Regions from separate parts of the Brevibacillus sp. FW306-2-1A-C05A genome, predicted to be linked through region 2. Evidence: a T-box and tRNA genes for the amino acid it is inferred to sense, from the RefSeq annotation. Region 2 holds a T-box; the other holds one or more tRNA genes.

Region 1 (15,919 bases), on a different contig from region 2:
GTCGCGACGAGCCTGGGCAGCGCGCTGCAATGGGATCGTTTCCTTCTGCTCATGATCTGCGCCGCGTTGACCGGAACAGCCGTGTCCGTCGGAGGAGACATCAGCTTCGTCGCTTTGCTCGCGCCGCACATCGCCAAACAGCTAATCGGCCCGTCCTTTGGCGGTGCGCTCCCGCTGTCGGCGTTTCTCGGCGCCATCATCGTGCTCGCTGCCGATTTGATCGCGCGCACGGCCTTTTCCCCGATCGAGGTGCCTGTCGGGGTCTTCACCTCTGCGATCGGTGCTCCGTTTTTCATCTATTTGCTGTACAAAAACCGAAATCGCTAGCGAAAGGAGTTCTGCCCTCATGCAAGCTTTGGAAACCCGCAACCTCACCTTGTCCTACGGGGAACGCAACATCATCGAAGCACTCAACCTGAATATCCCGCGTGGAAAAATCACGGTTTTCATCGGCAGCAACGGCAGCGGCAAATCGACACTGCTGCGCTCGCTGGCTCGCCTGCTGAAGCCGAAGGAAGGAGCCATTTTGCTAGAGGGTGAATCAATCGCCAAGCGGTCTACGAAGGAAGTAGCAAAACGTCTGGCTATCCTCCCGCAAGGCCCAACCGCCCCGGAAGGCTTGACGATTCAGCAACTGGTCAAGCAGGGACGCTACCCTTATCAAAACTGGCTTCAGCAATGGTCAGAGGAAGACGAGCAAATGGTCGCAAAAGCACTGGCCGCTACCCAGCTTACCGAGCTGGCCAACCGCTCTGTCGACAGCCTCTCCGGAGGTCAGCGCCAGCGGGCCTGGATCGCCATGACACTGGCGCAAGGGACCGAAACGATTCTGCTCGACGAACCGACGACGTATCTGGACATGTCGCACCAGATTGAAATATTGGACCTGTTGTATGAGCTGAATGAAATGGAACAACGCACCATCGTCATGGTCCTCCACGACTTGAATCTCGCTTGCCGCTACGCGCACCATATCGTCGCCGTGCACAACCAGACAGTCGTGGCCGAGGGCGCGCCGGAAGAAATCCTGACGACCGACCTCGTGCGCACCGTGTTTGATATGGACTGCCAGATCACCCTGGACCCGCTGTACGGCACGCCGATGTGCATTCCTTACAGCAAGTGCCGGATTGGCTCTGGCAGCGTGAAGACAAAAGAAAAAGCAGTCGCGATGTCGTAAAACGGCAGCCGCTCCACAAGGACGGAACCTCTCGCACAGGTTCCGTCCTTTTTTATGCCAAAAGCAAAACAGAGCCGCAAATGCCTGTTGCCCGCATCACCTTGCATAAGGAAGCCAGCATAGGATCTTTCTGCACATGAAAAAAGCGGCCCTACGCATCACCTGCGCAGGTACCGCTTCTTTTGGCTGGCCGATGGCCTTATTTTTTCAGGTTGTAGAATGCAGCGCGTCCGCCAAAACGGGAAGTGTCAGCCAGTTCGTCCTCGATGCGCAGCAATTGGTTGTACTTCGCTACGCGGTCGGTACGGGAAGGCGCACCTGTCTTGATTTGTCCCGCATTGGTAGCTACCGCGATATCGGAGATGGTGGAGTCTTCGGTTTCGCCGGAGCGGTGGGAAATAACCGCTGTGTAGCCTGCGCGCTTCGCCATTTCGATCGCTTCAAACGTCTCTGTCAGGGTACCGATCTGGTTTACTTTTACCAGGATGGAGTTGCCTGTGGAAGACTCGATACCGCGCGCCAGACGCTCGGTGTTGGTCACGAACAGGTCGTCGCCCACGAGCTGTACTTTGCTGCCCAGCTTGTCAGTCAGCGCTTTCCAGCCATCCCAGTCGTCTTCGGACAAGCCGTCTTCGATGGAGATGATCGGGTATTTGCTTACCAGGTCTTCGTAGAACGCGATCATTTCTTCGGTTGTTTTCACAACGCCTTCACCTTCGAAGTGGTATTTGCCGTCTTTGAACATTTCGGTCGCTGCTACGTCCAGCGCGAGGAACACGTCTTTGCCCGGCTCGTAGCCAGCAGCCTTGATCGCATCCAGAATGGTCGTGATCGCTTCTTCGTTGGACTTCAGGTTTGGAGCGAAGCCGCCCTCATCGCCTACTGCTGTGCTCAGACCTTTGTCATGCAGCACTTTTTTCAGGGAGTGGAAAATTTCCGCGCCCATGCGCAGCGCTTCCTTGAAAGACTCTGCGCCTACTGGCATAACCATAAATTCCTGGATGTCTACTGTGTTGTCTGCGTGCTTGCCGCCGTTTAAGATGTTCATCATCGGAACTGGCAATGTTCTTGCGTTGAAGCCGCCCAAGTAGTTGTAGAGAGGCACTCCGAGGGAGTCAGCAGCAGCGCGTGCTACCGCCATGGAGACGCCGAGGATCGCGTTTGCGCCCAGCTTGCCTTTGTTGTGCGTGCCGTCGAGCTGGATCATCGCCATGTCGATGCCTACCTGATCCAGAGCATCCATGCCGATCAGCTCAGGAGCAATGATTTCGTTGACGTTTTCTACGGCTTTCAGTACGCCTTTGCCCAGGTAGCGGGCTTTGTCGCCATCGCGAAGCTCAACCGCTTCATAGGCACCTGTGGACGCTCCGGATGGAACTGCTGCGCGGCCCATCGAGCCGTCTTCGAGATATACTTCCACTTCCACGGTTGGATTACCGCGGGAGTCCATAATTTCGCGTGCATAAATGTCAGTAATCATTGCCATTTCTCGATCCATCTCCTTTTAGTATGCGAGGTGCCCCGCAAGTATTTGTATGGCATCTAGTCACCTATCAGTGTGTCCTAGAGCGGGCTATTTTGCAAGTAACGATTTGCCTGTCATTTCCACTGGCTGCTCGGCTCCCAGCAGGTCGAGCAAGGTCGGAGCCAGATCGGCCAAAATACCGTCTTCTCGCAGCTTCTCTCCTGCTTTGGTCACAATCACAGGCACGGGATACGTGCTGTGCGAGGTGATCGGACGCCCTTCCTCATCCAGCATCAGATCGGCGTTGCCGTGGTCGGCTGTAATGACAGCCACGCCTCCTTTGGCGAGAATCGCGTCAACTACGCGGCCCAGGCATGCGTCAACGGTTTCGACGGCCTTGATCGTCGGCTCCATTTTCCCGGAGTGGCCGACCATGTCGCAGTTGGCGAAGTTGAGAATGATCGCGTCGAAGTTCTCCGCTTCAATCTCTGCGACAACCGCATCTGTCAGCTCGGGAGCGCTCATTTCCGGCTGAAGGTCGTAGGTTGCCACTTTTGGCGAAGGAATCAGGATGCGGGTCTCGCCTGGGAACTCCTGCTCGCGCCCGCCGCTAAAGAAGAAAGTCACGTGCGGATATTTCTCCGTCTCGGCGATGCGCAGTTGCTTCAATCCGTGCTGCGAAAGCACTTCTCCCAATGTGTTGTCCAGGTTGGAAGGCTTGTAGGCCACATACCCGTTCACCGTCTCGGAAAAATGGGTCAGGCAGACAAAGTGCAGATCGCGCGGGCGTCCCTCGCCGCGATCAAAGCCGCGGAAGTCCTCGTTCGTAAATGCTTGCGAAATTTGGATCGCCCGGTCAGGACGGAAGTTGTAAAAGATGATCGAGTCGCCGCTTTCGATCTTCGCCACCGGCTTGTCGTCGTCGCCGACAATCACTGTCGGCATGACAAATTCGTCCATGATCGACTTTTCGTAGGACTCTTTGACCGCCTGGATCGGATCGCGGTAAGCGGGAGCATCCGCATACACCATGGCGCGATACGCTTTTTCGATGCGCTCCCAGCGTTTGTCCCGGTCCATCGCGTAGTAGCGGCCCTGCACCGTTGCGATTTTGCCTACGCCGATTTCCGCAATCTTCGCTTGCAGTTGCTCAATGTAGCCAACGGCGCTGTCCGGCGATACGTCGCGGCCGTCGAGAAAGCCGTGAATGTAGACGCGGTCAAAATCTTGCCGCTTGGCCAGCTCCAAAATCGCGTACAAATGCTCGATATGGCTGTGCACGCCGCCGTCGGACAATAGCCCGAACAGGTGGAGCTGCTTGTTGTTTTGCTTCGCGTGCTCGAAGGCAGCTACCAATGTTTCGTTTTCAAAAAAGGCGCCTTCGCGAATCGACTTGGTGATGCGGGTCAAATCTTGATAGACGACACGGCCTGCACCGATGTTCAGATGTCCTACCTCGGAGTTCCCCATTTGCCCTTCCGGCAATCCGACAGCCAGTCCACTCGCTTCCAGCGTCGCATGGGGGTATTCGTTCCAGAAACGGTCAAAGTTCGGTTTGTTCGCTTGCGCTACCGCGTTGCCGTACGTTTCGCTGCGCAAGGCAAAGCCATCCAGAATCAACAGCGCTACCGGCTTTGGTCTTTGTGCCATCTGTTTCTCCTCCTCCTATCGCTTGGCCGCACCTGCCACAAGCTGCAAGTAGCTGTCCGCTGCCAGGCTCGCTCCGCCGACCAGCGCACCGTCGATATCCGGCTGCGCCATGTAGCTGGCGATGTTTTCCGGCTTGACGCTGCCGCCGTACTGAATACGCACGGCTTCCGCTGTCGCCTGGCCGAAGCGCTCCGCGACCACGCTGCGGATCAACGAAATCGTCTCGTTGGCATCCTCGGCAGTCGAGGACTTGCCTGTGCCAATCGCCCAGATCGGTTCGTAGGCGATGATGCTTTTTCCCACCTGCTCGGCTGTCAGGCCCGCAAACGCCCCTTCCGTCTGCGTGCGCACAACTTGAGCAGTTTCGCCTGCTTCCCGCTGCTCCAGGCTTTCGCCGACACACACGATCGGCACCAGACCTGCTGCAAGCGCAGCTACGACTTTTTGATTCACGCTCTCATCTGTTTCATTGAAGTATTGGCGACGCTCGGAATGGCCGAGAATCACGTACTCCACGCCGATTTCCTTCAGCATCGCCGCGCTGATTTCCCCGGTGTATGCACCCTGCTCGGCAAAATGCATGTTTTGCGCGCCAACGGCAATATCTGTGCCGGCAAACGCCTCTTTCAAGGCAGCCAAAGCTGTAAATGGCGCGCAAATGACTTTTTGTACCCCGGAAGTGCTGTTGCCAGCCTTGGCTTCTTCCGCAAACGCCTTCGCCTCGGCAATCGTCTTGAACATCTTCCAGTTCCCCGCGATAATTGGTGTCCGCATGCAAACTCCCCCCGCTTCGCTCTTATTCGTGATCTGCCAGCACAGCTACGCCTGGCAGCTCCTTGCCTTCCATAAATTCCAGCGACGCCCCGCCACCTGTAGAAATGTGGGTCATCTGCTCGGCTACGCCCGCTTTTTCCACCGCAGCCACGGAGTCTCCGCCGCCGATGATGGTCGTACCCGCGCACGCTTCCATCGCTTTGGCGACGCCGATTGTGCCTTCTGCAAAAGCGTCCATTTCAAACACGCCCATCGGTCCGTTCCAAACGACCGTTTTGGACTCGACAATCACGCTACGGTATTGTTCCACTGTTTTTGGCCCGATATCGAGCGCCATCCAGCCATCCGGAATCGCATCGATGGAAACGACTTTTTTCTTCGCGTCAGCCGCAAAGCGGTCTGCCACGACGACGTCGACTGGCATCAAAAGCTCGACGCCGCGCTCTTTTGCCTGCTCCATCAAGCTACGAGCCAGATCGAGCTTGTCATCCTCGCACAGCGATGCGCCGATGCCATAGCCTTGTGCCTTGAGGAATGTATTTGCCATGCCGCCGCCGATAATCAAGTGGTCAACCTTGGTCAACAAGTTCTCAATCACAGCAATTTTATCTTTTACTTTTGCGCCGCCGACGATTGCCGTAAATGGACGCTCTGGCTTGGACAAGGCTCCGCCCAGGAAGCGAATTTCCTTTTCCATCAACAGCCCCGCTACAGCCGGTATGTATTGGGCAATTCCCGCTGTGGAAGCGTGTGCCCGGTGTGCTGCCCCAAAAGCGTCATTGACAAACAGATCGGCCAGCGCCGCAAAGCTTTTTGCCAGTTCCGGATCGTTCTTTTCTTCTCCCGCATGGAAGCGCACGTTTTCGAGCAGGATCACGTCTCCGTTTTCCATGCGCCCGACTGCCGCTTCTACGTCTGCCCCTATGGAATCATCCAGCTTGCGCACTTCCTTGTCCAAAAGCGAAGACAGGTGGGAAGCGACAGGAGTAAGACGCATCTCTTCCACTACTTGCCCCTTCGGACGGCCAAAATGGCTTGCCAGAATTACTTTGGCCCCTTTTTCCATCAGGAAACGGATAGTTGGCACAGCAGCGCGAATGCGAGTATCATCGGTAATTTTCCCGTCCTGCATCGGCACGTTAAAGTCGACACGGCAAAATACGCGCTTGCCTGCCAGCTCAACATCGCGGATAGATTTCTTGTTCATGAACGATCCTCCCAAATCATTGGCTTTTTATTCGGAAAAAACATATGGGAAAAGGGAGATTGCTCTCCCTTTTTCACAACAGTTCTATTTTACGTGTTACAAGCCGCGCTGTGCAACAAAATGACACAAGTCTACGACACGATTGGAATAACCCCACTCGTTATCGTACCAGGAAACGACTTTCACCATGTTTCCTTCCAGGACCATCGTGGACAGCGCATCGATTGTGGAGGACGCCGGGTTGCCGTTGTAGTCGGAAGAGACGAGCGGAGCTTCGGAGTAGCCCAGGATGTTTTTCATCGGACCCTCTGCCGCTTCCTTCAGCGCGTTGTTGATCTCTTCTACCGTAACATCGGTTTTCAGCTCGGCTACCAGGTCGACAACCGACACGTTTGGAGTCGGTACGCGCATCGCGAAGCCGTTCAGCTTGCCTTTCAGCTCAGGCAGCACGAGTGCCACTGCTTTTGCTGCCCCTGTGGAGGTAGGGATAATGTTTTCCGCAGCAGCGCGGGCACGGCGCAAGTCTTTGTGCGGCAGGTCGAGAATTTGCTGGTCGTTGGTGTAGGAATGCACGGTGGTCATCAGACCGCGCACGATTCCGAACTTGTCGTTCAGCACTTTGGCAAACGGCGCCAGGCAGTTGGTTGTGCAGGACGCGTTGGAGATGACGGTGTGCTTCGCCGGATCGTATTTGTCCTCGTTTACGCCCATGACGATCGTAATGTCTTCATTCGTAGCAGGAGCAGAAATGATGACTTTTTTCGCTCCGCCCTCCAGGTGCTTCGCCGCATCTTCGCGCTTGGTGAATCGGCCTGTAGACTCAACGACGATCTCTACTCCGTAGTCGGCCCATTTCAGTTGGGCAGGATCGCGTTCAGCGAGAACCTTGATTTCTTTTCCGCCCACGATCAGCGTGTTTTCGCCCGCTTCTACAGGCAGGTCCAGCACACCGTGCACGGAATCGTATTTGAGCAGATGAGCGAGCGTTTGCGCGTCAGTCAAATCGTTTACGGCTACGATTTCTACATTCGGATTGCTGAGTGCTGCGCGGAACACGTTGCGACCAATTCGTCCAAAACCGTTAATCCCTACTTTTACCATGAGAAAAAACCTCCTGCTCGTTAGCTAGCTTTATTCTTTGTGGCTATAAACCCACCTTCCGGCGAAAAGCCTCGGGTGGAGAGAATCGTGACAATCGGCAATACAATGCTGAAAAACACGAAGGGCAACGTCTGTACAGTAGGAACGCCGAGCGTCAAAGCCATCACCATCGACAGGCCGTTCCACGGGATCAGCACAGGCATGACAACCGTGGAGTCCAGCATCGTTTTGCCCAGCAGCTCGCGTCCGCCGGTCCATTGCGAGAACCGTTCGAGAAGCGTCGAGCCAAGCACCAGAATCGGAATGGTCTGGTTGCAACTGATAATGACGACCAAAAGTGACAACGCTGCCGCTTTTGCTACCAGTACGGTCGGATTTTTCGTATTGCCCATCAATTTGTCGACAATCGGAGTAAGTATGTTGGCCTGGTTCAAAATGCCGTTCAAAAAGCCTGCCAGGACAATCAGCAGCAGAACGTTCAAAATGGCAACCATCCCGCCGCCGTGCACAAGCTGATCGAGCGGTGTGCCCGAGTGCAGCTCGTATCCGTACAGCATGGCGGAAAAAAACGTCTTGGCGTCAAGCTGTCCGTGAATGCCCACCATGACGGCGCTGACCACGATTCCGTACAAAAGCGCGGTCACGGCCTTTACTCGCAGGGCGAAAGACCCGATCAGGACAATCAGCGGCAGCATGAGCAACCCATTTAGCGAAAAGTGGCTGGACAACAGCCCTTGATACAACGAAATCATCTCGCCGGAACCGGTCTGTGTGCGAAACAGATCCATGAGGAGAAACAGCACGGCGCATATGCCTGTCGCGAGCATGGCAGGACGCCTGGTTCGCCTGTCCTGTTCTTCTGTCATTCCGACATTGGACAGGACGAGCAGCCGGCTGCTGGAAATCGGCGAAAACCGCTCTCCCACCATCGCTCCGGAGATCAACGCGCCACCGACAATCGCTGGCGAAATGCCTGCCGCATGGGCAATCCCCATCAGCGACAGGCCGATGGTACTCAAGGTGCCAACAGAGGTCCCCAGCAGATAACTGACCGCTCCTGTCAGCAAAAAGGAGAGAACAAACAAATAGTCGACGTTGACGATGGACAACCCGTAGTAAATGATCGCGGGTATGGTTCCTCCCATCATCAAAAGCGGAATCAACACGCCCACCAAGAAGAGGATCATGAGAACCGGCTTCGTCTTCTTGACGCCTTCCCAGCCAAACGAGAATTGCTGCTTCAAGGAATAGCCCAGTTTGCTCACACTAACCAGTGTGACCAGGATCGCAAAAACAATCCCCAGCGCAATCGGAAAACCGAGTGACAAACTGAACACAATTCCTGCAATCATCGCCAGGATGGGCATAACCTGCGCCATAGACATACGATCAGCTTCCTTCCGTTACAATCGTGCGGACAACAAGGCTCTTGCAGCCCCTTCATCCGTAATGAGTACATTCTGACACGATTGTTTGGCAAAGGAAAGAATCGCTTTTGCCTTGCTTTCGCCCCCCGCTATGGAGAGTACCGTTTCAGCTTTGTGCACTTCCTCCAGTTGCAGCCCGATCGTCGGCATCCGGTGGACGATTTCGCCCGCTTCATTAAAGTAGTAGCCGAAGGACTCAGACACCGCCCCGGCTTCTGCCAAATCAGCGAGCTCCTCTTCCGAATAATTGCGGCGGCGAGCCATTGCGAGGGCGTCGCCGATGCCGTGCAGCACGATGCGCGTATCCCGCAAAAGCGAGAGCACATCTTGCACCTGCGGCTCCTTGAGCAGCGTCTGCAAGGCTTCCGGATGCAGGCGATCCGGCACGTGAAGCAGCCGGTAAGTAGCGCCAGTCTTTGCAGCCATGGCAGCGGCAAGCGAGTTGGCTTGCAGCTCCACTCTCTCGCCCAGGCCGCCGCGTGCGGGCACAAACTGCACATTTTTGAACGAAGCGGAAGGCGTCAAGTGGTTGGCTACGCTTGCGATGGAGGTGCCGCCTGTCACGGCGACAATATCTCCCTCCTGAACGACCTGCTTCAGCACTCTCGCTCCTACGCGCCCCAGCTCATCCTTGACCCACGGCGACTGGTCTGCGTCGCCCTGCACCACGATCACTTCCGGGATGCCGAGCTTCTTTTGCAGACCTTCTGCCAAGTCTGTAAGGCCAAACAGTTCGCCTACGAGCGGCTCCATGTCATCCAGCACCTGCTGCCCCTCTCCGCTCAGGTGCATCCCTGCGGCGGTAACCGTCAACAGCCCTGTCTCCTTCAACAGCTCGACTTCCGCCCGCAAAATACGCTCTGTCGTATTCATCGCTTGCGCAAGCCCTCTGCGTCCGATCGGCTGCAAGTGGTAGATCGACCGGAGCAGCATATACCTCTCGCGCAAGACCTGAGTCAGATCAGGCAGCAGCTTTTGCTGCAGTTCCAGTAATCGTCGCATGTGCTTACATCCTTGGCTGTAAAATTGATCGGGACATTTTTTGTCCCTGTATATACATTTTTTGTCCCGATTGGTGCAAAAAAAAGATCACTTGCTTCACCTTGAATGTAGCATATCGGCGAAAAACATGCAAGCTCCCCCTAGCCCAATCTTGGCAGGGGGAGCTTTTCTTCCATTCAACTGGTCAACTGGCGCTTCCGAAACTCAGCCCGCAGCTCCTCGATCGTCACTACATGCGTAATCGAACGGAACACTACTTCTCCGTCGATCGCCACTACCGGAATCACCAGCATCATTTCTTCGTGAAGCTGTGCGTCGCTCTCAATGTCCACGATGTGCAGTTGCAACGGAAACTCCTCCGCCAGACTGCGGATGGCAAGCTCCACATCGTCGCACAAATGGCATTTTTTCCGTCCGTACAGGACGACCTCAAGCTGCTTGTTGTTCATTGTCGTTTAAAACCTCTTTCGTTTTGCAGAGGACGGGATCAGCATTTCTTCGCGGTACTTGGCGACCGTGCGGCGAGAAATTTCGATTCCTTCCGCAAGCAGCATTTCCCCCAGCTTCTGGTCAGACAGCGGCGCCTTGCGATCCTCCTGCTCAATCAACGCCTTGATTCTGCGTTTGACGCTCTCCGAGGATGTCGCAGACCCGCTGGAAGTGGTGAGGGCGGAAGTAAAGAAGTATTTCAGCTCAAAAATGCCCCGCGGAGTCTGCACGTATTTGTTGCTGGTCGCACGGCTGATCGTCGATTCGTGCAAGCCGACCCGCTCGGCGATCTCCTTTTGCGTCATCGGCTTCAAGTAATGGATGCCGCGGTCGAAAAAGTCGCGCTGCATGTCCACGATCGCCTGGGTGACGCGCATCAGCGTCAGACGGCGCTGTTCCAGGCTTTTCGCCAGCCACATCGCAGCGTTAAGCTTGTCGTGGATAAACTGCTTCGCCTCTTCCTGGCTTTTTTGCTGACTAAGCATTTTCTCATAAAAGCTGTTGATTTTCAAACGCGGCGCCGCCACATCGTTGACGAGCACGACGTACTCGCTCCCGACCTTTTCCACCGTCACGTCCGGGATGACGTATCTCGTCTCCGCCTGGGAAAACTGGGCGCCGGGCCTTGGATTCAGCGTGCGGACCAAATCCGCCATCGTCTGCACTTCCTGCGGCGTGCAGCCCACTTTGTCGGCAATGCGCTGGTAGCGGTTGTCGGCGAGGTCTTGCAGATGGTTGCGCACGACCAGGACGATCTTTTCGTCGTCGAGGGCCAGGTGCTCCAACTGCAAGAGCAAACATTCCTCCAGACTACGCGCCGCCACGCCTACCGGATCAAAATGCTGCAACACCGACAGCACATCCTCAATCTCCGGCACGTCTACCCCGAGATTGCGGCTCGCTTCCTCCAGCGTAATTTCCAGATAGCCTTTTTCGTCCAAATTTCCGATCAAAAACAGTGCGATTCGCTTTTGCAGAGGCGAGAAGCCTTTTACATAGCCAAGCTGCCGCTCCAGATGCTCATACAAGTTTTCGTTGCCTTGCTGCACGTAATCCAGCGGGTTGTAAGTGCTTTCATTTTTTGCCGGAGAATAATCGCCTGTCGCGCGGTTTCCGACGATTTCCTTCCAGTCGATTTCCGGCGCCGGCTTTTCTGCTTTTGCCGTAGCCACTTCCGCTGCCACTTCCAGGTCAAATACAGGATTTTCGTTGGCCTGATCCTGCAAATAGGAGATCAGATCAACAGCAGAGTATTGCAATATAGTAATGGCCTGACGCAACTCCGGCGTCATCACAAGTTTCAGCGTCTGTTCCTGATACAAACCCAATCCCATGTTCATGAAGCTCGCCCCCTTCCCACTGCTTCTTGCGAATGTCTCTTTAATTTTCATTATATTCGTTCTCTCTTGCAATTTTCCTGCCAATTTTTGAAGAGCGTACACAAAAAATTGAGATTGCTTCCTGTTCACACTCATGAAAAAAAATCACACAAAATCTCGTTTTTCGTTTGCATTTTTCCCCGTGGATGACTTATAATTAATTAGTGTCACCCATTATATTGCACGCCTGTAGCTCAGTGGATAGAGCAATGGTCTCCGGAACCATGTGCGGGGGTTCGATTCCCTTCAGGCGTACCATACGAAAAAGACTGGATGCATTCCAGTCTTTTTTCTGTTTACAGCCCTGTTTTTCGCGCCAAAAAAGCCTGCGCAGCGCCATCCTCGCCGCAGGCTTGATTTTTTCCGCTCTACTGATCCAGCTCTTTGCTCGCCGCGTCTTTCCCCGGCAGCGGATCAATCTGCTCCGGTTTCCGGGAATAAGCTTTATTCGTAACCAAAATCGTGGCCCCGATGATAAGAACAAACGTCAGGACAAGAACGATGATAAACCCCGTGCTCATGCATACACCCCCGCCAGTTTTTGCTCCCTACATTATAGCCTATTTTTTCGGCGCTTTTGAACCTTCAACCGTTTACCAACGATAAAGTACCAGCCAATCCCACTATATTCTAATTTTGGCGATAGGAAAACACCGTCAACAACACGAATACTATCTCGACACGACTATCCAAATAATTGAACCGCAAGGCAGGATATTTATGACAGATCAGCTAAAGCCCACGTTTACGTGGAAAAAGAAGCATGTTCCGCGCCAGATGACGAGTCTCCTCTTTCCCGACCAGATTTTGAAAGCGTTTTTTCACTATACGACAGATGCCATCTCCATCAGCAACATGGACAACCGCATCGTGCTGGTCAATCAAGCGTTTGAGCAATATTACGGGTGGTCGCTGGAGGAGCTTGACGCTTCTCCGTACTGTTTTATCCCGGACGAGCTCGTCAACGAAACGAGACAACTGTTTGACGCCGTCAGGAGCATGGGCGTTCATTTGACCAACTACGAGACGGTGCGAAAGCGCAAAGACGGGACACTCGTAGAAGTTACGCTGTCCGCAACCCCCATCCGGGACGAAAATGGCACCATTATCGCGGCCTCCTGCGTCACGCGCGATATCTCCGACCGCAAGCGGATCGAAAAAGCGCTGCGCCAGACCGAAACCAAGTATCGGCTGTTGATTGACCATACCCAGGACCTTGTGACGATTTTCGACGAGACGCTGCAGCGGATATACGTCTCTCCATCCATCGAGCAGCAGCTCGGCTACTCGCCTGCCGAGCTCGTCTCTCCGGGCAGCCTGGAAATCACTCATCCCGAAGACTTCCCTCTGCTCCTGGCCAAACAGCGGGAAATTTTCCAAACCAAACAGCCCGTCTTCCTCGAGCTTCGTTCCCGGCATAAAAACGGCGCGTGGATCTCCTTCGAGACGCGCGGCATTCCCATGGTCCAGGAAGACGGGACCGTCAAAAACATCATGTTTGTGTCCCGCAACGTCACGGAACGCAAAGTTTCCGAGGCGGCTTTGTCCCGCATCAAAAAGGAAAGCAAAATCATTGCCGAGCATACCGACGATTTGATTTTGATTACCGACAAGCATGGCGAGATCGTGCACCTCTCGCCTTCCTATGAGCGGGTCACAGGGACGAGCCAGCACGCCGGGCCAATGTGCTTCCAATGCGTTCACCCGGAAGACGTCGAGCGTGTCCGCGAGCAATTTCACGATCTGGTCCGGACGCTGGAGCCTCGCACCTGCGAATTTCGCTACCGGAGCGCGCATGGCGACTGGATCGTTCTGGAGGCAAAAGGCGCGCCGATTTTGACCGACTGCGGCGAGTGCGACGGCTTTATCATCGTGTCCCGCGACATTACCGAGCGCCGCAACAACGAGCTGCTGCTCCGCCAGGCCGAGAAGCTCTCGGTGATCGGCGAGCTGGCCGCGGGCATCGCGCACGAGATTCGCAATCCGCTCACTTCGCTGAAAGGCTTTATCCAGCTTTTGAAGCCGACGCTGAGCGAGCAACAAATGTACGCGGACATCATGCTCTCGGAGCTGGACCGGATCAACTTCATCGTCAGCGAGCTGCTCGTGCTTTCCAAGCCGCACAACGTCCAGATCAAGTCGCTTTCCCTTGTCTCCTTGCTGGAAAACGTCTTGACCTTGCTGGCATCGGAATCGAACCTGAAAAACATTCCGATTCACACGTCTTTTGAGTATGCCCCCGTTATTTCCGGCGAAGAAAACCAGTTGAAGCAAGTGTTTATCAACATCGTCAAAAATGCGCTCGAAGCGATTGACGGACACGGCGAGATCATGCTTGCCACCAGCGCAAAGGCCGATCAGGAGGTACTGATTACGATCGCGGACAACGGCTGCGGAATACCGGAAGAGCTGATTCCGAAGCTGGGCGATCCTTTTTTCACTACAAAGGAAAACGGAACCGGCCTGGGCCTGATGATTAGCAGCAAAATCATCAAAGACCACGGAGGCCACCTGGAAATCGCCAGCAAACGCAATGAGGGCACGACTGTAAAAATTACGCTCCCGATTGCGCACGAGCAAAAAGGGCCATCCTAAAAAGGCGTCAAGCCAAACAGCGTGGAAGATGGAGGTGCCCTATGGACTTTACCAAAATGAGCACGAGCGAGTTCGTCGCCAAAATTCGCGAATCGCAGGCGAAAAATCTGAGAAGCCGCAAGCACCAAGGCTACGGCCACCCGGAAAAACGGCTGCCGAGCAAGCAAGGAATCTGGTAAGATCGCAAAAGCCCACCCAGGAGCGTCAAGCTCGCTTGGGTGGGCTTTTTGCTTTTCGCTTATTGCGGGTCTTGCTTGTTCAGGTTGCGATCTCGTTCGGACTTTTGCTTCTGGGTATCCTGGGTCTTGCTGCTGTGCCCTTGATTGCCGCCGTTTTTCGTATTGCGATTGTTTGACATGCGAATGCCTCCTTCTAGCTGGTCTTCGTGCCAAACGTAGTATGTCCCAAACGGCTCGTTCCTACCGACCGATTACTTCGCTTCGCCGATGTAAACTTTTTTCCCGTCTTCGTATTTGTACACGTAGACGGACGCGAACTCGTTGTCGCCTTTTTCGTTGAAGGTCACGTTTACGAATTTGCCTTTGTAGTCTTTTGTTTTGTGCACGGCTTCCAGCACTTGCTCACGGGTTGGCTTTTTGCCGCCGTTCGCTTTGATCGCTTCTTCCAGACCGTTGAGCATTACGCCCATGGAATCATAACCGAAAGATGTGAAGATCCCCACTTTGTTGCCAGTCGATTTTTCGAAGTCTTCGATCCATTTCTTGCCTTCTTCTGTAGCGCCTACGTCACCGACAGTCGAGGTGAAGACGACGTTGTTCGCATTTTCAGCGCCGGCGATTTTCACCAGGTCAGCGGAGTCGTAGCCGTCTCCACCCATGAAGATGCCTTTGAAGCCTTTTTCGCGCGCCTGCTTGACGATGATACCAGCATCGGAGTAGTAGCCGCCGAAGTAGATCATTTCCGGATTTTTCGACACGATCTGGTTGATGACCGCGCTGTAATCTTTCTCGCCTGCGGTTACGCCTTCGAAGCCGACGATTTGCACGCCGTCTGCTTCAAACTGCTTTTTCACTTCTTCCGCAAGACCTTGGCCGTAAGCAGCCTTGTCGTGCATGATGAACGCCGATTTTACACCGAGCTGGTTTTTCGCGTAGATGGCTGCCTTGGAGCCTTGCTGGTCATCACGCGCACAGATGCGGTGTACGATCTTTTTGCCTTGCTCAGTCAGGTCAGAACCTGTTGCGGATGGAGATACCATCACGAGCTTTTCTTGATCGTATTGGGCAGCGGCAGTAATCGAGGCACCAGTTGTTGCGTGGCCGACGACACCTACCACATCAGGGTTGGAAATCAACATTTGGGCGACGGCTACCCCTTGTTTCGGGTCAGCCTGGTCGTCTTGTGCGGAAAGCTGTACGTCAAAGCCGAGCGCCTTGAACGCCTCCTGCTTTTCCTTCAGGGCGTATTCCGCACCTGCTTTGGCTGTGCTTCCATAATCGGAATATTGGCCGGACATCGGACCGACTACGGCGATAACCAGCTTCTCCCCTGCTCCGCCGCCACTGGTGCTTCCGCCTCCGCTGTTCGATTGTGGGGCGCTGGATTGACCGCCGCCGCAACCTGCAAGCAATGTCCCCAGTGCTACCGTAGCAGCCAGAATTGACAGTGATTTCTGTTTTTTCATAGCAA
Region 2 (15,919 bases):
GACAATCTGATCTCGCCGCTTTCCGAGGAAGAGGAGACGCTGCCTCCCTACGAGGCGTGCGAGCGAATCATGGGCCTTGCGGAAAAGCGCTTCGACCACAAAATGGTCATCCACTTCCTGCGCTCGATCGCGCTGTACCCGATCGGCACGTCGCTCAAGCTGAGCACAGGCGAAGTCGGCGTCGTGATCGACCAAAACCGCGGCCTGCCAGCCCGTCCGGTCGTGCGGGTCATCAGGCGGGAGCAGCAGGCGAATCGGCGGATGGCAGAAGATCACGAGATCTGCGATATTGATCTCGGCGCAGAGCCCACCATTTTTATTACAGGAGTACTAGAATAGAGAGAGAAACTAGACCTAAGGGTTTTTTCGATGCCAAGATCAGGGAATTCCCCTACATACATAATGAGGGTGTCAGTCTACAATGAAAACAGGCAAAAAGTCTCAAAAATCGACTTTTTGCGACGATGAAAGAGGAAAGGACGTGTCCTTATGTCCCGTATTCTAGTACCAGTAGATTTCTCTGCACAGTCTATTCAGGCGGTTCGCTTTGCTCTTGCGTACGCCAAAGATAAGCATGAACTGACTCTGCTTCATGCCATCCCTCCGTTTCCATCGCGCAACGTCGTCCGCAAGCTCGGGCAAAAAAGCGTGGAAGATTTCCAATTGGATGAAGCGAGAGAAGACTTGAAAAAGTTCCTCACGATTGTCGAAGAGGCAGGAGTCACTTACGAATTGGAAATCGAGTTCGGCGAGCCGCATGAAGTGATCGCCAAGCACGCGACAAAAGGCGAGTACGCCGCAATCGTCATGGGGACGCACGGATACGGCCGGATCACCGGATTCCTGCTGCAAAGCGTCAGCTACCCGACGATTCACGACGCCCAGCTTCCTGTCTTCCTCATTTCCGAGGAGACCGATGCCAGCCGCTTCCCTTGGCAAAAAGTGCTGATCGCCGTCGACGGCTCGGAGCAGGCGAAAAACGCAGCGCAAAAAGCGATTGCCTTGAGTCAGGACATTCCGGGCGTTTCCTACCTGCTGCTCAGTGTCGTGACGCCTCCTGTCGCTTATGCCGGAGTGTACGGCGTAGGCTGGGAAGACACAGCGACGCTGGAAAACTGGGGAAAAGAAACCGTGCGCACTTGCGAAGAAGTGCTGGAAGCGGCGCAAATTCCTTACGAGAGCAAGGTAGTGATTGGCGATCCGGCGACAGTGATTCGCCAGACCGCCGAAGAGGAGCAAGCAGGTCTGATCGTGCTCGGTCACCACGGGCTTGGCGGCATCGCGGGCACTCTGCTCGGCAGCGTGACCTTCAAAACGATTCATCGCACCAAAACGCCGCTGTTGATCGTCAAATCATAGGCTCATTCGTGAACAGGCAAGCTGTCCGGACTCCGGGCAGCTTTTTTGTGCAGATAAGGTTGGATAAGAATTTATCCAGCGGAAAGTGCAACGAAGGCTGTGCCAATGGCTTGGCGCAGCCAAGTTTTCTAATGCTCCAGGGCACGCTCAGCGCCGGACGCCCAGTTGATGCGGGAGCTTCCCCAGGCGGCAACGAGCACGACCGCGCCTGCGATGACGAAGACATAAATCAGCGCGGTCAACTGCATCAGTGGCCCGGCCACAAACGAACCGAGCATCATCAGCCCGACGAGCAGCGGCGCAATCGTCCCGTTTACCCGGCCGACGTACGCTTCTTCGACAAGCGTAATCATCCGCATTCCGATCACAATTTCCAGAAAAGCAAGCCCCACTCCGGTGAAAAAACGCATGGCAGCGGTGACGATCAGCCAGACAGAGAGCGCCTCGACGACGATGGAGAGAGCGAAGACGGCAACCGGATTGTTTCCGCTCGTCTCCATCACGTAATAAAGCAAAGCCATGTTGCGTATCCAAATCCCGACGTTTTCCAGCGTATCGGAGACAAAGACGGTGAGAAAGACGCGATTTCCCCATTAGTGGCTTCATTTTGCACACTCCTGCGATTAATTAAACCGAACGTTCGGTCTAGAAACTTTCGAAAAAAAAGCTACCTGGCGACAATACCATGCAGCAAAACATCAATCCCCCGCTTCATCAAGGCATGAAGGCGCTCCTCCTCCATTTTGAAGCCGACATTGATAAGTCCGTTGACAAACCCTTCGAGGATCATCGCCAGCTCTTCCGGATCGGCCTCGGCAAATTCTCCGCGCGCCATTCCTTCCTAAAAAATCGACGTGTACAGCGTGTAGGAGGAGCTGAGCATCGCAAGCACCTGGTCCATAATGAGCGGATCGGCGAGCTGGCTGCCGGAAAACTCTTCTCCGGCTCGTTTCAACGGGTGGGACAAAAAGTCTTCGAGCAGAAAAGCGGCCAAGGCGTACAGCTTTTCCACCGAAGTGGCGTACTGCTTCTCTTTTTCCTTCCACAGCTCTGCCCACTCGTTATACTGCTTTTCCAGCAGGTGCAAAAAAAGCTGCTCCTTGTTTTTGAAATGGTAGTAAAGGCTCCCTTTGCTCGCTCCGGTCGCTTGGCAGATGTCTTCGATCGATGTGGCGAAGTAGCCCTTTTGGGAAAACAGCTCGGTTGCTTTCTCGACGATATGTTGTTTGGTTTTCTCCCCATCAAGGCGACGTTTGGACATGAAAGGCAAGGCTCCTTTTTATAGACTGAACGTTCGGTTTAATTTCGGTCTACCGGATGGGAGAAAGAAGCGCAAGTGCTTTCCCGCAAGGCGATTGAGAATGGACGGCCAGGGGAAAAATGGGGAAAGCGAGTGAGGGGGCGAGGAACGCATGAAAATCGGGTGTCACATCAGCATCCGCCACGGCTATGCAGAGGCGGCGCGAACCGCTCTGCGGGAAGGAGCCGCCTCTTATCAGTTTTTCCCGAAAAACCCGCGCAGCCTGGGGGTCAAGCAGTTTGATCCGGCCGATGCGGCAGCTTGCCGCGCTTTTTGCGAGGAACACGGCTTGGCGTCGATTGCCCATACGGCTTATCCGGTCAACCTGTGCGTGGAGGACGACGAGCTGGCTCTGGTGACGGTGCAATCGGTGCGCAACGATCTTGAGATTGCCGAGGCGTGCGGAGCGCTTGGCGTAGTTGTCCACTTCGGGCAGTACAAAGGGACGGACGTGCTTGCCGGCTACAAGCGGATGATTTTGCTGACGAATCGAATCGTGGACGGCTGGGCCGGACAGGCCAAGCTGCTGATTGAAAACAACGCCGGACAGGGCAACCGGATGGGCACGACGCTGGATGAGCTGGCACAGGTGCGGCAACTGCTTGCCGAGCCGCAGAAGGTCGGGTTTTGCTTCGATACGTGTCACGCGTTTGCCAGCGGGCTGTGGGACGGGAAAAATTGGAGCGCGGTCATACAGCGTATGGAAGAACTGGACTATTTGCCGTATTTGTCCGCCGTGCATTTGAACGATTCGGTTTACCCGAGCGGCTCGTTTCGGGATCGGCATGCGCGCATCGGACAAGGGATGATCGGGGACAATGCTTTTGCCGAGCTGTTGCGCACGCCGCAGCTTCAAGGCTTGCCGATTGTATTGGAGACAGCGCGAGGGTCAAGCGGGGGGCATCGCGAAGAAATCAGGCACGTCCGGCGTCTGGCGAACAATTGGCAGGCTTGACCGGATTGTGGTACAGTGTGAGAGGATGTTGTCAACGAGGGAGGGGTACCAATGGCAAAACGGATCAAAGTGACGATTCACGATTTTGCGACGCTGAAAGAGAATTTGAACAACCCGGAAGAGCTGGCTCTTTACGAAGCAGCCAACGGGAATACATACGATGCCGAAATCGAGCACGACGGCTACGCTGTCATTGATGTGACAGAGGACGACTACATTGAGCTGGCACCGGGCGAATACCAGCTCATGATCGAGGAATGGACCAACGCCGGGCAAATCGGCGAGTGGACTTTGCAAACGAAGTCAGATCCGGCAGACGACACAGCGCTGCTGTATCGCAGCGTCGACGCGTCAGGCCAGGAAGTGCAGCCGCCGCAATCGCTGCCGAAGCAAGTCGTCGAGCTGATAGCGAAGACCTGGTTTGGCAAGGCGCCAAAAAAGGTCGAGGAATAGTCGGACAAGAACAGGGAAAGGAGCGCTGCGAGTGGTAGCGCTCCTTTTTTTTCGCGCAAAAAATCGCAGGATGTAGCCGCTCGTGACGAGGAACAGGCGAAGGCTGGGAGCGGCAAGTACCGAGATCATTCGGCCGTCTCGTCCTCAAGCTGAATGTCGTACTTTTTGATCCGCCGCATCAGAAGCGATTGGGTGATGCCGAGCGCCGCCGCGGTCTTGCGCGTCGTTTTGTGGATGCGCAGCGCCTGCATGATAAATTCGACCTCGATTTTTTCCATCCGCTCCGTCAAGGAAAGGGAGCCGAGCGTGAGGATGCCGTCCTCCAGCTCGCGAATGCTGCGCAGTTCCTCCGGCAAATCGGTGACGGAAATCTCGTCGAACTTGGACGTGATGACGATGCGCTCGACCAAATTTTCCAGCTCCCGCACATTGCCTGGCCAGTCATACTGGTGCAACACGTCCAGCACGTCAGATGTGAAACGGCGTTTTTGGTGGTGCTTGGCGTTGAATTTTTGCAAATTGTGGTGCAACAGCGGGAAAATGTCGTCTTTGCGCTCGCGCAAGGGCGGGACGTTGATCGGCAAAATGTTGAGCCGATAGTACAGGTCGTGCCGGAACTTCCCTTGGCGCACCAGCTCCTGCAGGTTGGTGTTGGTCGCGGCGATGATGCGGATGTCCGCCGTGTAAGTTTTGGTGCCGCCGATCGGCATGAACGTCTTGTTTTGCAAAAGCAAAAGCAGCTTCGACTGCAAATGGTAGGGCAGCTCGCTGATCTCGTCGAGGAACAGCGTCCCTTTGTCCGCCATTTTGACCAGCCCGATTTTCCCCGAGTGGTTCGCCCCGGTAAACGCCCCTTTGTGATAGCCGAACAGCTCCGATTCGATCAACGTTTCGGGGATGGCGCTACAGTTTACGTGCACGAACGGCCCTGCGCTTCGCTCGCTAAGCTGGTGGATTTGCTCGGCGAGATGGCTTTTGCCCACCCCGGTTTCGCCCGTGATGAGCACAGTCGTGTCGACCAGCGCGACTTTTTTTATCAGTTCCATGAGCGCCAAATACGAGCGGCTGTTGCCGATCAGCGTCTGCGACGAGCTTTGGTTCGCTTCCCGCTTCATGAGCTGCAGTTCCTCGCTGTAGCGCTTCAATAGCGCGACGGTTTCCTCCAACTGCGAGCTGGCCCGTGCCGCCTCCGTAATGTCCCGGGAGTGGGCGACGATCAGCTCCGGCTTTCCGTCTTCGTCCGGGATAATATGGCCTGTCACGAGAAATTTTCCTTTGCTGTTCACAAGCTGGATGGTCGTCGTCGGCTTGCCCGATTCCAGGACAAGCCGGGTCACGGAAGGACTGAAAATGCCCATTTCCTCCAGATCGGTCACGTTTTGCCCAATCAGCTCGGCTTTCGGGATGCCGCACAAGTTTTCGCTCGCCTTGTTCAGCCACAGTGTGGTTCCTTGCGCATCCGATATAAAAATGCCGTCCGCAAGCGAGTTCAATATGTCGATGAACCGATCTACAGACGACAAGGCCAAAATCTCCGCATCTTTTTCCACGCTTGATACGCTCCCCCCATTTTTGACCTGATTGTACAGGAAGTGACTGCCGATTGTATAGTGAGTCGGATTTGAAAAAACGCGAGTCGATTTCGATTCACCTGAAAAGAGTGCGTTTCTCTCCCTTTCGACTCAAAAGTGATTCTACTTCGATTCGTCAGAAAAGACGCAGTTTCGGCAATTTTCGCTACCATCCAGCTTTTTGGGTGTTGGCACAGGACTTGCTACTGTTAGCGGGACGTAAGCGACTTTGCTCAATAAACAAGAGAGATAAGGAATGGCATGCGATGCTAGCGAAACTGGTGACGCGCGAACAAGCGACGGAATGTGTACGAGACGGTGTCCGGCTGATGTACGGCGGTTTCGGAACGATCGGCTCCCCGGCTCTTTTGATCGACACGATTTTGGAAAAAGGGGTGCGCGACCTGACCTTGATCGGAATCGACGCGGGGTATCCGCAGGTCGGGATCGGCAAGCTGATTAGCCACGGGCGGGTGAGGAAGCTGATGACGACGCATATCGGCTCCAATCCGGAAGCTGGTCAACAGATGATGGACGGACGGCTCCAGGTCACGTTTTGTCCCCAAGGAATTTTTGCGGAAAAAATTCGCGCAGGGGGCGTAGGCATTCCCGGTATTGTTGTCGATGCGCAAATGTGGGGAGAAGCGACAGAAGGAGGGGAAGCGGTGGTTTTTGGGGGAAAGCCGTGCTGGATGGAACCGGCGCTGACGGCCGATGTAGGCATCGTCTATGCGAAACAGGCGGACACGTACGGCAATCTCATCTACGACAAGTCGGCGAGAAACTTGAATCCGCTGGTGGCGATGGCTGCTGACATCACCATTGCCGAAGTGGAGGAGATCGTTCCGGCAGGAGAGCTGGACCCGGAAAAAATCGTGACACCCGGCATTTTTGTCGATTACATGGTGAATCGCAGCGGCGGGGGGAACGGCTGATGCGACTGACGATGGATCAGCGAAACATGATCGCGCGGCGCGCCGCCAAGGAAATCGAACCGGGGATGGCCGTCAATCTGGGGATCGGGATACCGGAGCTGGTCGCGGACTTTATCCCGCACGAATGGCACGTGATGTTTCATTCCGTGAACGGCATTCTCGGGGTAGGCCCCACGCCAATCAAGGGCGAAGAAGACCAGCATATCTCCAACGCGGGGGGAGCGCCCGTTACCGTAGTTCCGGGCGCTTCTTACTTCGACAGCACGATTGCCTACGGCATGATTCGGCGCAAGAAGCTCGATGTCGCTTTTATCGGGGCCTTGCAGGTCAATCGCAGGGGAGATTTGGCGAACTGGATCGTCCCTGGCTCGCGCGTTCACGGCATCGGCGGTGGAGCCGAGCTGGCCTATTACGCCAAAAAGGTGATCGTCCTGATGAGCCATGTGACGCGGACAGGCGAGCCGAAAATCCGCAGGGAGTGTACGTTTCCACTGACCGCGAAGCGCTGTGTCGACCTGATCGTCACAGAGCGGGCGGTTATCGAGGTCACGCCGCAGGGGCTGATGCTGACAGAGGTCATGTATCCGTACTCCTTGCAGGATGTCATTTACCATACCGGAGCGCCGTTGTTGATTTCAGAACATTTGCAAATGGTGGAGTAATGAAAAATTTTTCTGCACAAAGATAAGGGGGCTTACCAACATGAAAAAATCACTCAAAGCCGTTGCAGGCGTATTGTTCTCGCTGTCGCTTCTCGTAGCAGGATGTAGCCAGGGGGCTTCGACGAACGATGGCGGGGGACAGGCAGGCGCAGCCAGCGGAAATGCGTCCGCGATGACGAAGGAGCCAGGCGTGTTCGTCTTTGCCGCTTCCGGCGAGTACCAGCCGTTCAGCTATTTCAAGGATGGGCAGCTTACCGGGTTTGACATCGAAATCGGCAACGAGATCGCCAAACGGCTGAATTTGCAGCCAAAGCCCGTCACCTCGCCGTTTTCCGGGATTATCGCGGGGGTCAAGGAAGGGCGCTACGATGCGGCGATTGCCAGTCACGCGATTACGGAAGAGCGCAAGCAGCAAATTGATTTCGCCGATCCGTACTACTTGTCCGGCGGCCAACTGTTCACTCGTCCCGACGGCACGACTTCCACGCTGGAAGAGCTGAAGGGCAAGGAAGTCGCAGTCGCCTTGGGCACTACGCATGAAAAAATGGCGCGGGAGTACACCGACAACATCAAGACGTACGACAGCGACGTCACGGCCCTGCGCGCGCTGGAGCAAGGCAAGCATGACGTGGTCATTACGGACAGTGTGGTCGGCGAGATCGCGATTGCCCAAGGCTTGAAAATCAAGAAAAGCGGCGCGCCGTTGTCCGAGGTTCAACACGGAATCGCCGTGCGCAAAGGCAATAGCGAGCTGTTGAACAAAATCAACGAGGTGCTGAAGCAAATGCACGAAGACGGCACGTATCTGAAGCTGAGCGAAAAGTACTTCAATCGCGACATCAGCAAGAACGAATAAGGTTGACGTTTGTGTAAGGCCGCCTGTCATCCGCGCAAGGAAAGCGGCGGGTGACAGGGACATTTTATCAGCGAGGGGTGGCATCGAGTGCCCAGTATTGCCCATTTGACAGAAGAGTTTTTCCGCACATTGCCGTTTTTTTGGAAGCCGCTGCTCTTGACGTTTGAGCTGACGATCGCTTCCGTCATCGCAGGGTCGATCATCGGGCTGTTCGTCGCCCTGTTGAAAGTCTCCAAGTTCAAGCTCGGGCAAATTGTTGCCAACGTCTATATTATGGTCATTCGCGGAACGCCTTTGATCGTGCAAATTTTTGTCCTCTATTTCGGTTTTTACAAGGTGATTGATCTCGGTCAATTTTGGTCAGCGGCTTTAGCCTTGGCGATCCACAGCGGGGCGTACATCGCGGAAATTTTCCGCGGGTCCATCCAGTCGATCGACAAGGGACAGATGGAGGCGGGTTTGTCGCTCGGGATGTCTACCGGCCAGACGATGCGCCGGATCATTTTGCCGCAGGCGATGAAGCGCTCCATTCCGCCGCTCGGCAACCAGTTTATTTTGGCGCTGAAGGAGTCGTCGCTGGCTGCTTTCATCGCGATGGATGAGCTGTTCTCCCTGGCGCGCCGCCTGTCTGCGGAAACCTTTGATGAGATGACGTACTTTTTGATCGTGGCCCTGTACTATTTGGTGATTGTCATGATCTTTACGTATATCGTCCATGTGATGGAAAAGCGGTTGGCCAAAGGTGACGTATAGGAGAGGGGAGGGAGAATGATGGAAGACAAGCAAGTCATGATCCGCGTGCAAAATTTGAAAAAAAGCTTCGGCGCCGTGGAGGTGCTGAAAGACGTGACGCTACAGGTGAAAAAGGGCGAAGTCGTCGTGCTGATCGGGGCGAGCGGCTCGGGAAAAAGCACGCTGATTCGCTGCATCAATTTTTTGGAGATCAAGGACGACGGCGAGATTTTCATCGAAGGCAAGAGCATCGATCCGAAAAAGGACGATTTGACGAAGGTGCGGCAAAAGGTCGGCATGGTGTTCCAGCACTTTAATCTGTTCCCGCACAAAACGGTTTTGGAAAACATCATGGAAGCGCCGCTGATCGCGAAAAGGGCGGACAAGGAGCAAACGAGGCAGGAAGCGCTGCAACTGTTGCAGAAGGTAGGCTTGTCCGAAAAAGCAAACGTCTATCCATCCTCGCTGTCAGGCGGACAAAAACAGCGGGTAGCGATCGCCCGTTCGCTGGCGATGAAGCCGGAGATCATGCTGTTCGACGAACCGACCTCCGCGCTCGACCCGGAGCTGGTCGGCGAAGTGCTGGAGACGATGAAGCAGCTCGCCCAGGACGGGATGACGATGATTATTGTGACGCATGAAATGGGCTTCGCCAAAGAAGTGGCGGACTGGGTCGCGTTCATGAACCAGGGCAAGATCGTGGAGATGGCCCGCCCGGCAGACATGTTCAACAATCCGGAGGAAGAGCGGACGCGCGAATTTTTGAACCGGGTCTTGTAACGAGGGCAAAACGAAAGGGAGCGTAACGATGAGAGAGGTAGTCATTGTCGCCGGCGTGCGCAGCGCGGTCGGCGCATTCGGCAAAAGCTTGCGCGACGTCCCGGCAACGGAGTTGGGACGGCAAGTGCTGGAAGGGCTGATGGAAAAGGCGGCTTTTCCCAAGCAGGAAGTGAACGAAGTGATTTTCGGCAACGGCTACGTGCACGGAGGCGGGCTGAACGCGGCGCGCATCAGCTCGCAGTTGGCCGGATTTCCCCGCCATGTGTACGGGCACATCATCATCAAGGCGTGCGGCTCGGGCTTGAAAGCGATTGGCAGCGGCGCTTTTGCGATCATGGCCGGGCAAGAGGACGTGGTGGTTGCGGGTGGCGTGGAGAGCATGAGCAACGTGCCGTATTTGATGAAAAACCGCTGGGGCAGCAAGTTCGGCAACTTGACGATGGAAGATGCGCTTTTGTCTGACGGCTTGATCTGTTCCTTGGAAGGCGAGCACATGGGCAACACGGCTGAACGGCTTGCGCAGCAGTACGGTATTTCCCGCGAGGAACAGGACCGCTTCGCCTACGACAGCCACAAAAAGGCGGCGACTGCCATAGCCGCAGGCAAGTTTGCCAGCGAGATCGTGCCGATTGCCATCCATGAGCGCAAAGGAGTGCGGGTGTTCGATCAGGACGAGTCGGTCCGCCACGAGATTAGCCTCGAAGACTTGGCGAAGCTGAAAAGCGTATTCCAAAAAGACGGAACGATCACGGCAGGCAATGCGTGTCCGATGAATGACGGCGCAGCCGCAGTGTTGATGATGTCTCGCGAAAAAGCGGAGGAAGCGGGGCTTATGCCGCTGGTCAAAATCAAGGCGTTTGCCAGCGCGGGAGTCGAGCCGGGCGTGATGGGGATCGGGCCTGTGCCGGCCACCCAAAAAGCGCTGCAAAAAGCAGGGCTGACGCTGGACGACATCGGGCTGATCGAGCTGAACGAGGCGTTTGCCGCGCAAGCGTTGGCGGTGATGAAAGGGCTGGAGCTGGACCCGGCCAAGGTGAATGTCAACGGCGGCGCGATCGCGCTCGGCCACCCGGTCGGTGCCACCGGCGCGAAGCTGACCGTCAGCCTGATGAACGAAATGGTGCGCAGCCGCGTCAAGTACGGCATGGTGACGCTTTGCATGGCAGGGGGAATGGGCCTGTCTGTCATTTATGAAAACTTGACGCTGTCCTCGTAAGCTTTTCGGCGGACAAAGAACAGCACAGGAAAAGCCCCGTCAGAGGGCCACGTCGATCTCGGCTCGTGGCGGTCTGGCGGGGCTTTCTTTTGCTGGTGATCCGGGGCGACGTCTTGGGGCGGAGCGGAGCCATTTGCGCTTTGCGCACAAGCGACCGGAAAGCAGGCGGATGGTTCCGGTGCACGTTTTCGTTCGCACGCCGTCAGTCCGCGAGCATGACAGAAGGAGTCGCCGTCCGCACGAACACGAGCGCATCAAACGCTTTTGCCGGGACCATTTGCAGCGTGTACATGTTCTCGATGCTCGCGTACCAGCCGCTAAACACGTCGCCGATGGCGCTGATCGGCTGCGGACGATTCACATAGGCGTAAAAATCGGCATCCTGCCGCGTTTTGGCGAAGTCCAGGAAGCCGTCCGGCAGGTTGGTGCGCGCGAACAGCACGGCGAGGCGGTGATCCCCGGCGTTTTTGACAGCAAACAGCTTGCGTTCGTCGGTAGTGGCGTCCTTGGCCAGAAAGGCGCTTTCATAAAATTCGCTGCCGATTGCGTAATACTGGTCGCCGAGCGCTTTCGCCAAATACGCCCCCATGCAGGTTGCAAGACCCGTGGTCGTGGACGTCTTTTCGATGTGTCCGTTGTGTCCGGTGATGAACAGGCGCTCGCGGCCGTAATGTTTCTTTTCAAACGCGAGAATCCACATGACGCGCTCCGCCATGTAGCGATCGCGGGCGCTGCCGTAGTTGACGTTCGTTCCGTGCAGGATCGCGTTTTGTCTGATCGACTCGGCAAAGGCTAACGCCAGCTCGTAGTCTTTTTCGGAGCTTTTGGCGGTGTAGGCGGCTTTGTTTGCTTTCATCCGGCCGAGCAAGCTCTGGATGTGGGGAAGCCCTTCCTTGGCTGGCTGTTGTTCGGACAGCGTTTGATCGGTCAAAGCTGCCAAAGCTTTTTCATAGGTTGCGGCGAGGGGCGGATCGACTTTTTGCAAATAGGCGAACAGCGCTTGTTTGTTCTGGTCGTAGCGCTGCATGTCAAAGCCGTAAAAGCGGATGCGGTCGTGGTCAGCGCGCTGTTCGTTGTACGCGCGCATCCAGGACAACAGCGCTGCCATCTCCTCGGTGTTGTAGATCGCAAAGCCGAGCGCTTTTGCCGCCTCTTGCGCTGTCCCGCTTCCGCCGGATATGTAGGCGTCGACCTTCTGGCCGCCGCCGAAGTCGGCTTCGATGGCGAAGGCGCGGTAGCCGTGCTTTTCTACCAGTTGCCGAAACACGTCCAGCTTGAGCGTCGTAAATTGTTTGTTGCCGTGGGTCGCTTCGCCAAAGCCGATAACCGTTTTTTGGGGCAGCTCCATTTTCGATACGGGAACGACATGCTTGTTCATAGACGATGGCAGTGCGCTTGCCGCCTTCGCCTCGAAGGCTGTCAATACGCTCAGCACGAGCAGCAAGCTTGTGGCGAGCAAAAGAAATTTTTTCATCGTTTACCGTCTCGCTTTCTGTGGCAGGTCGCCTGTTTGCGACCAGGTGTGAACAGCGGGATGTGTTTGTTGCCGAGTGGAGCCAAGGCGTTCCTGCGGGGGAGCCGCTATCTTAAGCCGGGGTGTCAAACGGAAGGAATCTGCCCGTTGCCCGTATTTGCCACATCCTTCTTGCTTTCCTCTCCTATTATGGCACAGGCTGGAAAAAAGGGCACGAAACAAATGAGTCAACTACCCGCGAGGCGCTTTTCATCCAAAAGCAAAAGCCGGGGCCACCTTTTGCCAAGGCAGGCTTCCGGCTTTTGGGTCAGATCATGCGTCAAAGAACGGCGCTTCCTACATTTCCTCTGGCGCTGCCAGTCCGAGCAGGCGCAGCCCTTCTTTCAACACGGCCACCACCGCTGCCACGAGCTGGAGGCGGGAAGCTTTCACGTCTTCTTCCGCGAGAATGCGGACGTTGGCGTAGAATTTGTTGAACGACTGCGCGAGGTCGATGACGTACTTGCCGATTTGCGACGGGTCGAAGTTGTCGCTGGCCCGTTCGATCACCTCAGGGAAGCCGTTCAGCAAGGTGATGACCGCCCATGCTTCCTTGCTGTCCAAAGCGCCTGGTACGAGGCTCGCTGTCGTTTGCGGCTGGTAGTTGCCTTTGCGCAGAAGCGAGCAGGCGCGGGCGTGCGTGTATTGCACGTAAGGTCCGGTTTCGCCCTCGAAGGTGAGCATTTCTTCCCAGGAGAAGTTGATGTCGTTCAGGCGGTAGTTTTTCAGGTCGTGGAAAATGACAGCGCCGACCCCAACCTGGCGGGCAACTTCTTCCTTGTTCGCGAGCGTCGGGTTTTTCTCCTCGATCACTTTTTGCACGTCGGCAATCGCTTGTGCCAATACTTCCTCCAGCAAAACGACTTTTCCTTTGCGGGTTGACATTTTCTTGCCGTCCTTGAGCATCATGCCGAACGGGATGTGGTGCATGTCGGCGGACCAGGCGTAGCCCATTTTTTCCAGTACCTTGTACAGTTGCTGGAAGTGGAGACGCTGCTCGTTTCCGACGACGTAGAGCGCTTTGGCGAAGTCGTACGTCTCGTGGCGGTACAGGGCGGCAGCCAGATCGCGCGTCGCGTACAGCGTCGCACCGTCCGATTTTTTAATCAGGCACGGCGGCATGTTGTACTCGTCGAGGTTGACGACCAAGGCGCCGTCCGATTCGGTCAGCAGTCCTTTTTCTTCCAGCAAGGTGACGACGCGATCCATCTTGTCGTTGTAGAAAGCTTCGCCGTGCGTGGAGTCGAAGGAGACGTTCATCAGCTCGTAAATTTTCATGAACTCCTTGAGCGATTCGTCGCGGAACCATTTCCACAGATGCTGTGCTTCTGCGTCGCCGTCCTCCAGCTTTTTGAACCATTCGCGGCCCTGGTCTTCCAGAGTCGGGTCTTTTTCCGCTTCTTCGTGGAAGCGCACGTACAGGCTGAGCAGCTCCTTGATTGGCTCGGCTTTTACTTTTTCCTCGTCTCCCCACAGACGGTAGGCGACGATCAGTTTGCCGAACTGCGTGCCCCAGTCGCCCAAATGGTTGATGCGCACAGGCTGGTAACCGCGTTTTTCCATGATGTTCGCAATCGCGTTTCCGATCACGGTAGAGCGCAGATGGCCCATGGAAAACGGCTTGGCGATGTTCGGCGAGGACAGGTCGATTGGCACTTTGCGGCCCTGGCCTACCTGGCTGCTGCCGTAGGCGCTGCCTTGCTCAAGGATCGTTCCGATCACTTGCGCCGCCACATTTTCCTGATCGAGAAACAGGTTGACGTAAGGGCCGACTGCTTGGGCAGAGCGCAGTGGCGCTCCTTCGATTTTTTCGGCAAGCTCTGTGGCGATCATCGGTGGCGCTTTGCGGAGCGCTTTTGCGAGCTGGAAGCAAGGGAAGGCGATATCTCCCATCGCAGGGTTTGGCGGCGTTTCCAGCATGCCGTAAACTGTTTCTGTTGGGAAGGTGTCCACACCGAGAGAGGTGAGGGCAGCGGCGATTTTTTCCGCGACTTGGTGCTTGTAGCTCATTGTGATTCTCCTTTCAAAATGGGAAAAAGCTTATGGGACGCAAAAGAAAACAAAAAAACCTCCGCGTCTCCTGGATAAAAGAGACGAGAGGTTGTGCTCCCGCGGTGCCACTCTTGTTGTTTTCGCCTGCATGCGTGCATCAGGCAAAAACCGCTTTGTGCTGCTGTAACGGGCAGACCCGGCAAAACCCTACGCGATCCGGGCGCGATTTGCTTCGCCGGATGTTCAGGCCGCATCTCCGAGGGGCGCTTCCTCGCGTGGTTCGGCATCGGGCTTCCACCATCCCCGACTCGCTACAGCCTCATTCCAGGAGTACTTTCCTCATCAACGATTCGCTTGTTTCTCTAGCATTATAGCCGTTTTTGGTGCCAGGATGCAACTTACTCTTCGGCTTTTTTCAAAATCTTGTCGAGCTCGGCGAAATATTGCTTCGTCAGCTTTTCTTTTTCTTCCGCGCTCATAGTTTCCGCGTTCATCCACTGCTGCTTGTAAAGCTCCAGTTGCTCCACCATCGCCAGCTCGGCCGCCGCCTCCTCGTCCAGATCGTAGTTCTCGGATGGATCAAACGGAATGAGCCGATTGTCGTTGCCGCTGCGCAGGTAGGGGGAGCGCCAGTTTTCCGGGAAGCGGTACGGCTGCTCGCCGAACATCAGTCCCAGGACGTCATCGGAGTCAATCGGCAGGAAGTGATCGTAGTTGTCCCTGCGGCCCCCTTCCGACAGGTTGATATGGGACAAAAAGTAGCGCAAATAATGTTCTCCTGTTTCGGTATGCTTTACGATGGAGTAGCTTTCAAATTCGGAGCTTTCCAGTTCTTTTATCGTTTCTATACAGGACAGAAATTCGTCCTTTTCACGCGCGAGCAGAGCGTCCATTGTCGATCGTTCCTTTCATCGGTTTGGGTAGCCTCATGATAGCAAAAGCGTTTCGCTCTGACAATGAAGACAGAGCGGTCAAGTGCCATCCTGTTGAAAAAAGTTAACTAACGATGCTTCTCACAAAAAGCCCGTAGCTGGATCAATGGCGGCGAGAAGGCAACGGTCGCGCCTGCGGCAGCAGAAAAAGTCGCGCAAGCCTTTTGGAAAACGATGGTGGGGGAAGAAGCCGACGTTTACGAGCGCCAGGCGACAGAGGTTTATGCGGATGAGCATTGGCGCAACAGAACGTGGATGAACGTCAGCGACCAGCGGATGGAAAACGGCAAGCCTGTCCCGTATGACGTCCTGACCGTCCAGGTGGACAAGCGTGAGCGCGTCGCCTTTTACGGCAGGCGGTCTGGCTGCGATCGCACTGTCCATGACATGAAAAAAGAGGCTATCCCTTCAAGCCAAGGCAAGGGGGATAGCCTCTTCCTGTCATTTACTTAGCAGTCGTCGTTCGAACACCCGACAATGACCAGCAGGATAAACAGTACGAGCACCAATGCGAAGCTGTCTCCAAAGATGCCGTGTCCGCAGTAAGATGTACTCACGTTTGTTCCCCCTCCTTTCCGTTATGCTACAGTCTATACACGAACGCACAGATTGGCGTGGGCGAATGCCCGGTATGCGCAAAAATGGGCGCAGAAGAGCGGGAAG

The links. A T-box is a leader RNA that pairs with one kind of tRNA and senses whether it is charged. The one in region 2 lies ahead of argS (arginine--tRNA ligase), so its partner is inferred to be a tRNA-Arg.
Region 1: it encodes a tRNA-Arg, which carries the amino acid that the T-box ahead of argS (arginine--tRNA ligase) is inferred to sense. The anticodon was not compared.

The regions. Positions count from the first base shown of each region.
Region 1 is NZ_JBYSWV010000036.1:22,963-38,881, forward strand. Features, by position in the region: gene AC3WJN_RS18990 (FecCD family ABC transporter permease) at 1-327, shown strand, start outside; gene AC3WJN_RS18995 (ABC transporter ATP-binding protein) at 347-1,180, shown strand; gene eno (phosphopyruvate hydratase) at 1,380-2,666, opposite strand; gene gpmI (2,3-bisphosphoglycerate-independent phosphoglycerate mutase) at 2,754-4,295, opposite strand; gene tpiA (triose-phosphate isomerase) at 4,311-5,069, opposite strand; gene AC3WJN_RS19015 (phosphoglycerate kinase) at 5,092-6,276, opposite strand; gene gap (type I glyceraldehyde-3-phosphate dehydrogenase) at 6,373-7,377, opposite strand; gene AC3WJN_RS19025 (Na+/H+ antiporter NhaC family protein) at 7,398-8,762, opposite strand; gene AC3WJN_RS19030 (sugar-binding transcriptional regulator) at 8,781-9,806, opposite strand; gene AC3WJN_RS19035 (glutaredoxin family protein) at 9,983-10,255, opposite strand; gene rpoN (RNA polymerase factor sigma-54) at 10,262-11,635, opposite strand; tRNA gene AC3WJN_RS19045 (tRNA-Arg) at 11,858-11,932, shown strand; gene AC3WJN_RS19050 (hypothetical protein) at 12,043-12,195, opposite strand; gene AC3WJN_RS19055 (PAS domain-containing sensor histidine kinase) at 12,395-14,269, shown strand; gene AC3WJN_RS19060 (DUF4023 domain-containing protein) at 14,311-14,448, shown strand; gene AC3WJN_RS19065 (branched-chain amino acid ABC transporter substrate-binding protein) at 14,700-15,914, opposite strand.
Region 2 is NZ_JBYSWV010000010.1:12,774-28,692, reverse strand. Features, by position in the region: gene AC3WJN_RS09085 (HD-GYP domain-containing protein) at 1-339, shown strand, start outside; gene AC3WJN_RS09080 (universal stress protein) at 490-1,359, shown strand; gene AC3WJN_RS09075 (MFS transporter) at 1,488-1,880, opposite strand; partial or broken gene AC3WJN_RS09070 (TetR/AcrR family transcriptional regulator) at 2,027-2,620, opposite strand; gene AC3WJN_RS09065 (deoxyribonuclease IV) at 2,772-3,614, shown strand; gene AC3WJN_RS09060 (hypothetical protein) at 3,666-4,067, shown strand; gene AC3WJN_RS09055 (sigma-54 interaction domain-containing protein) at 4,193-5,617, opposite strand; gene AC3WJN_RS09050 (CoA transferase subunit A) at 5,905-6,573, shown strand; gene AC3WJN_RS09045 (3-oxoacid CoA-transferase subunit B) at 6,573-7,235, shown strand; gene AC3WJN_RS09040 (transporter substrate-binding domain-containing protein) at 7,276-8,091, shown strand; gene AC3WJN_RS09035 (amino acid ABC transporter permease) at 8,179-8,844, shown strand; gene AC3WJN_RS09030 (amino acid ABC transporter ATP-binding protein) at 8,863-9,603, shown strand; gene AC3WJN_RS09025 (thiolase family protein) at 9,632-10,819, shown strand; gene AC3WJN_RS09020 (erythromycin esterase family protein) at 11,022-12,293, opposite strand; gene argS (arginine--tRNA ligase) at 12,630-14,342, opposite strand; T-box leader at 14,419-14,679, opposite strand; gene AC3WJN_RS09010 (hypothetical protein) at 14,723-15,217, opposite strand; gene AC3WJN_RS09005 (hypothetical protein) at 15,431-15,709, shown strand; gene AC3WJN_RS09000 (YjcZ family sporulation protein) at 15,706-15,813, opposite strand.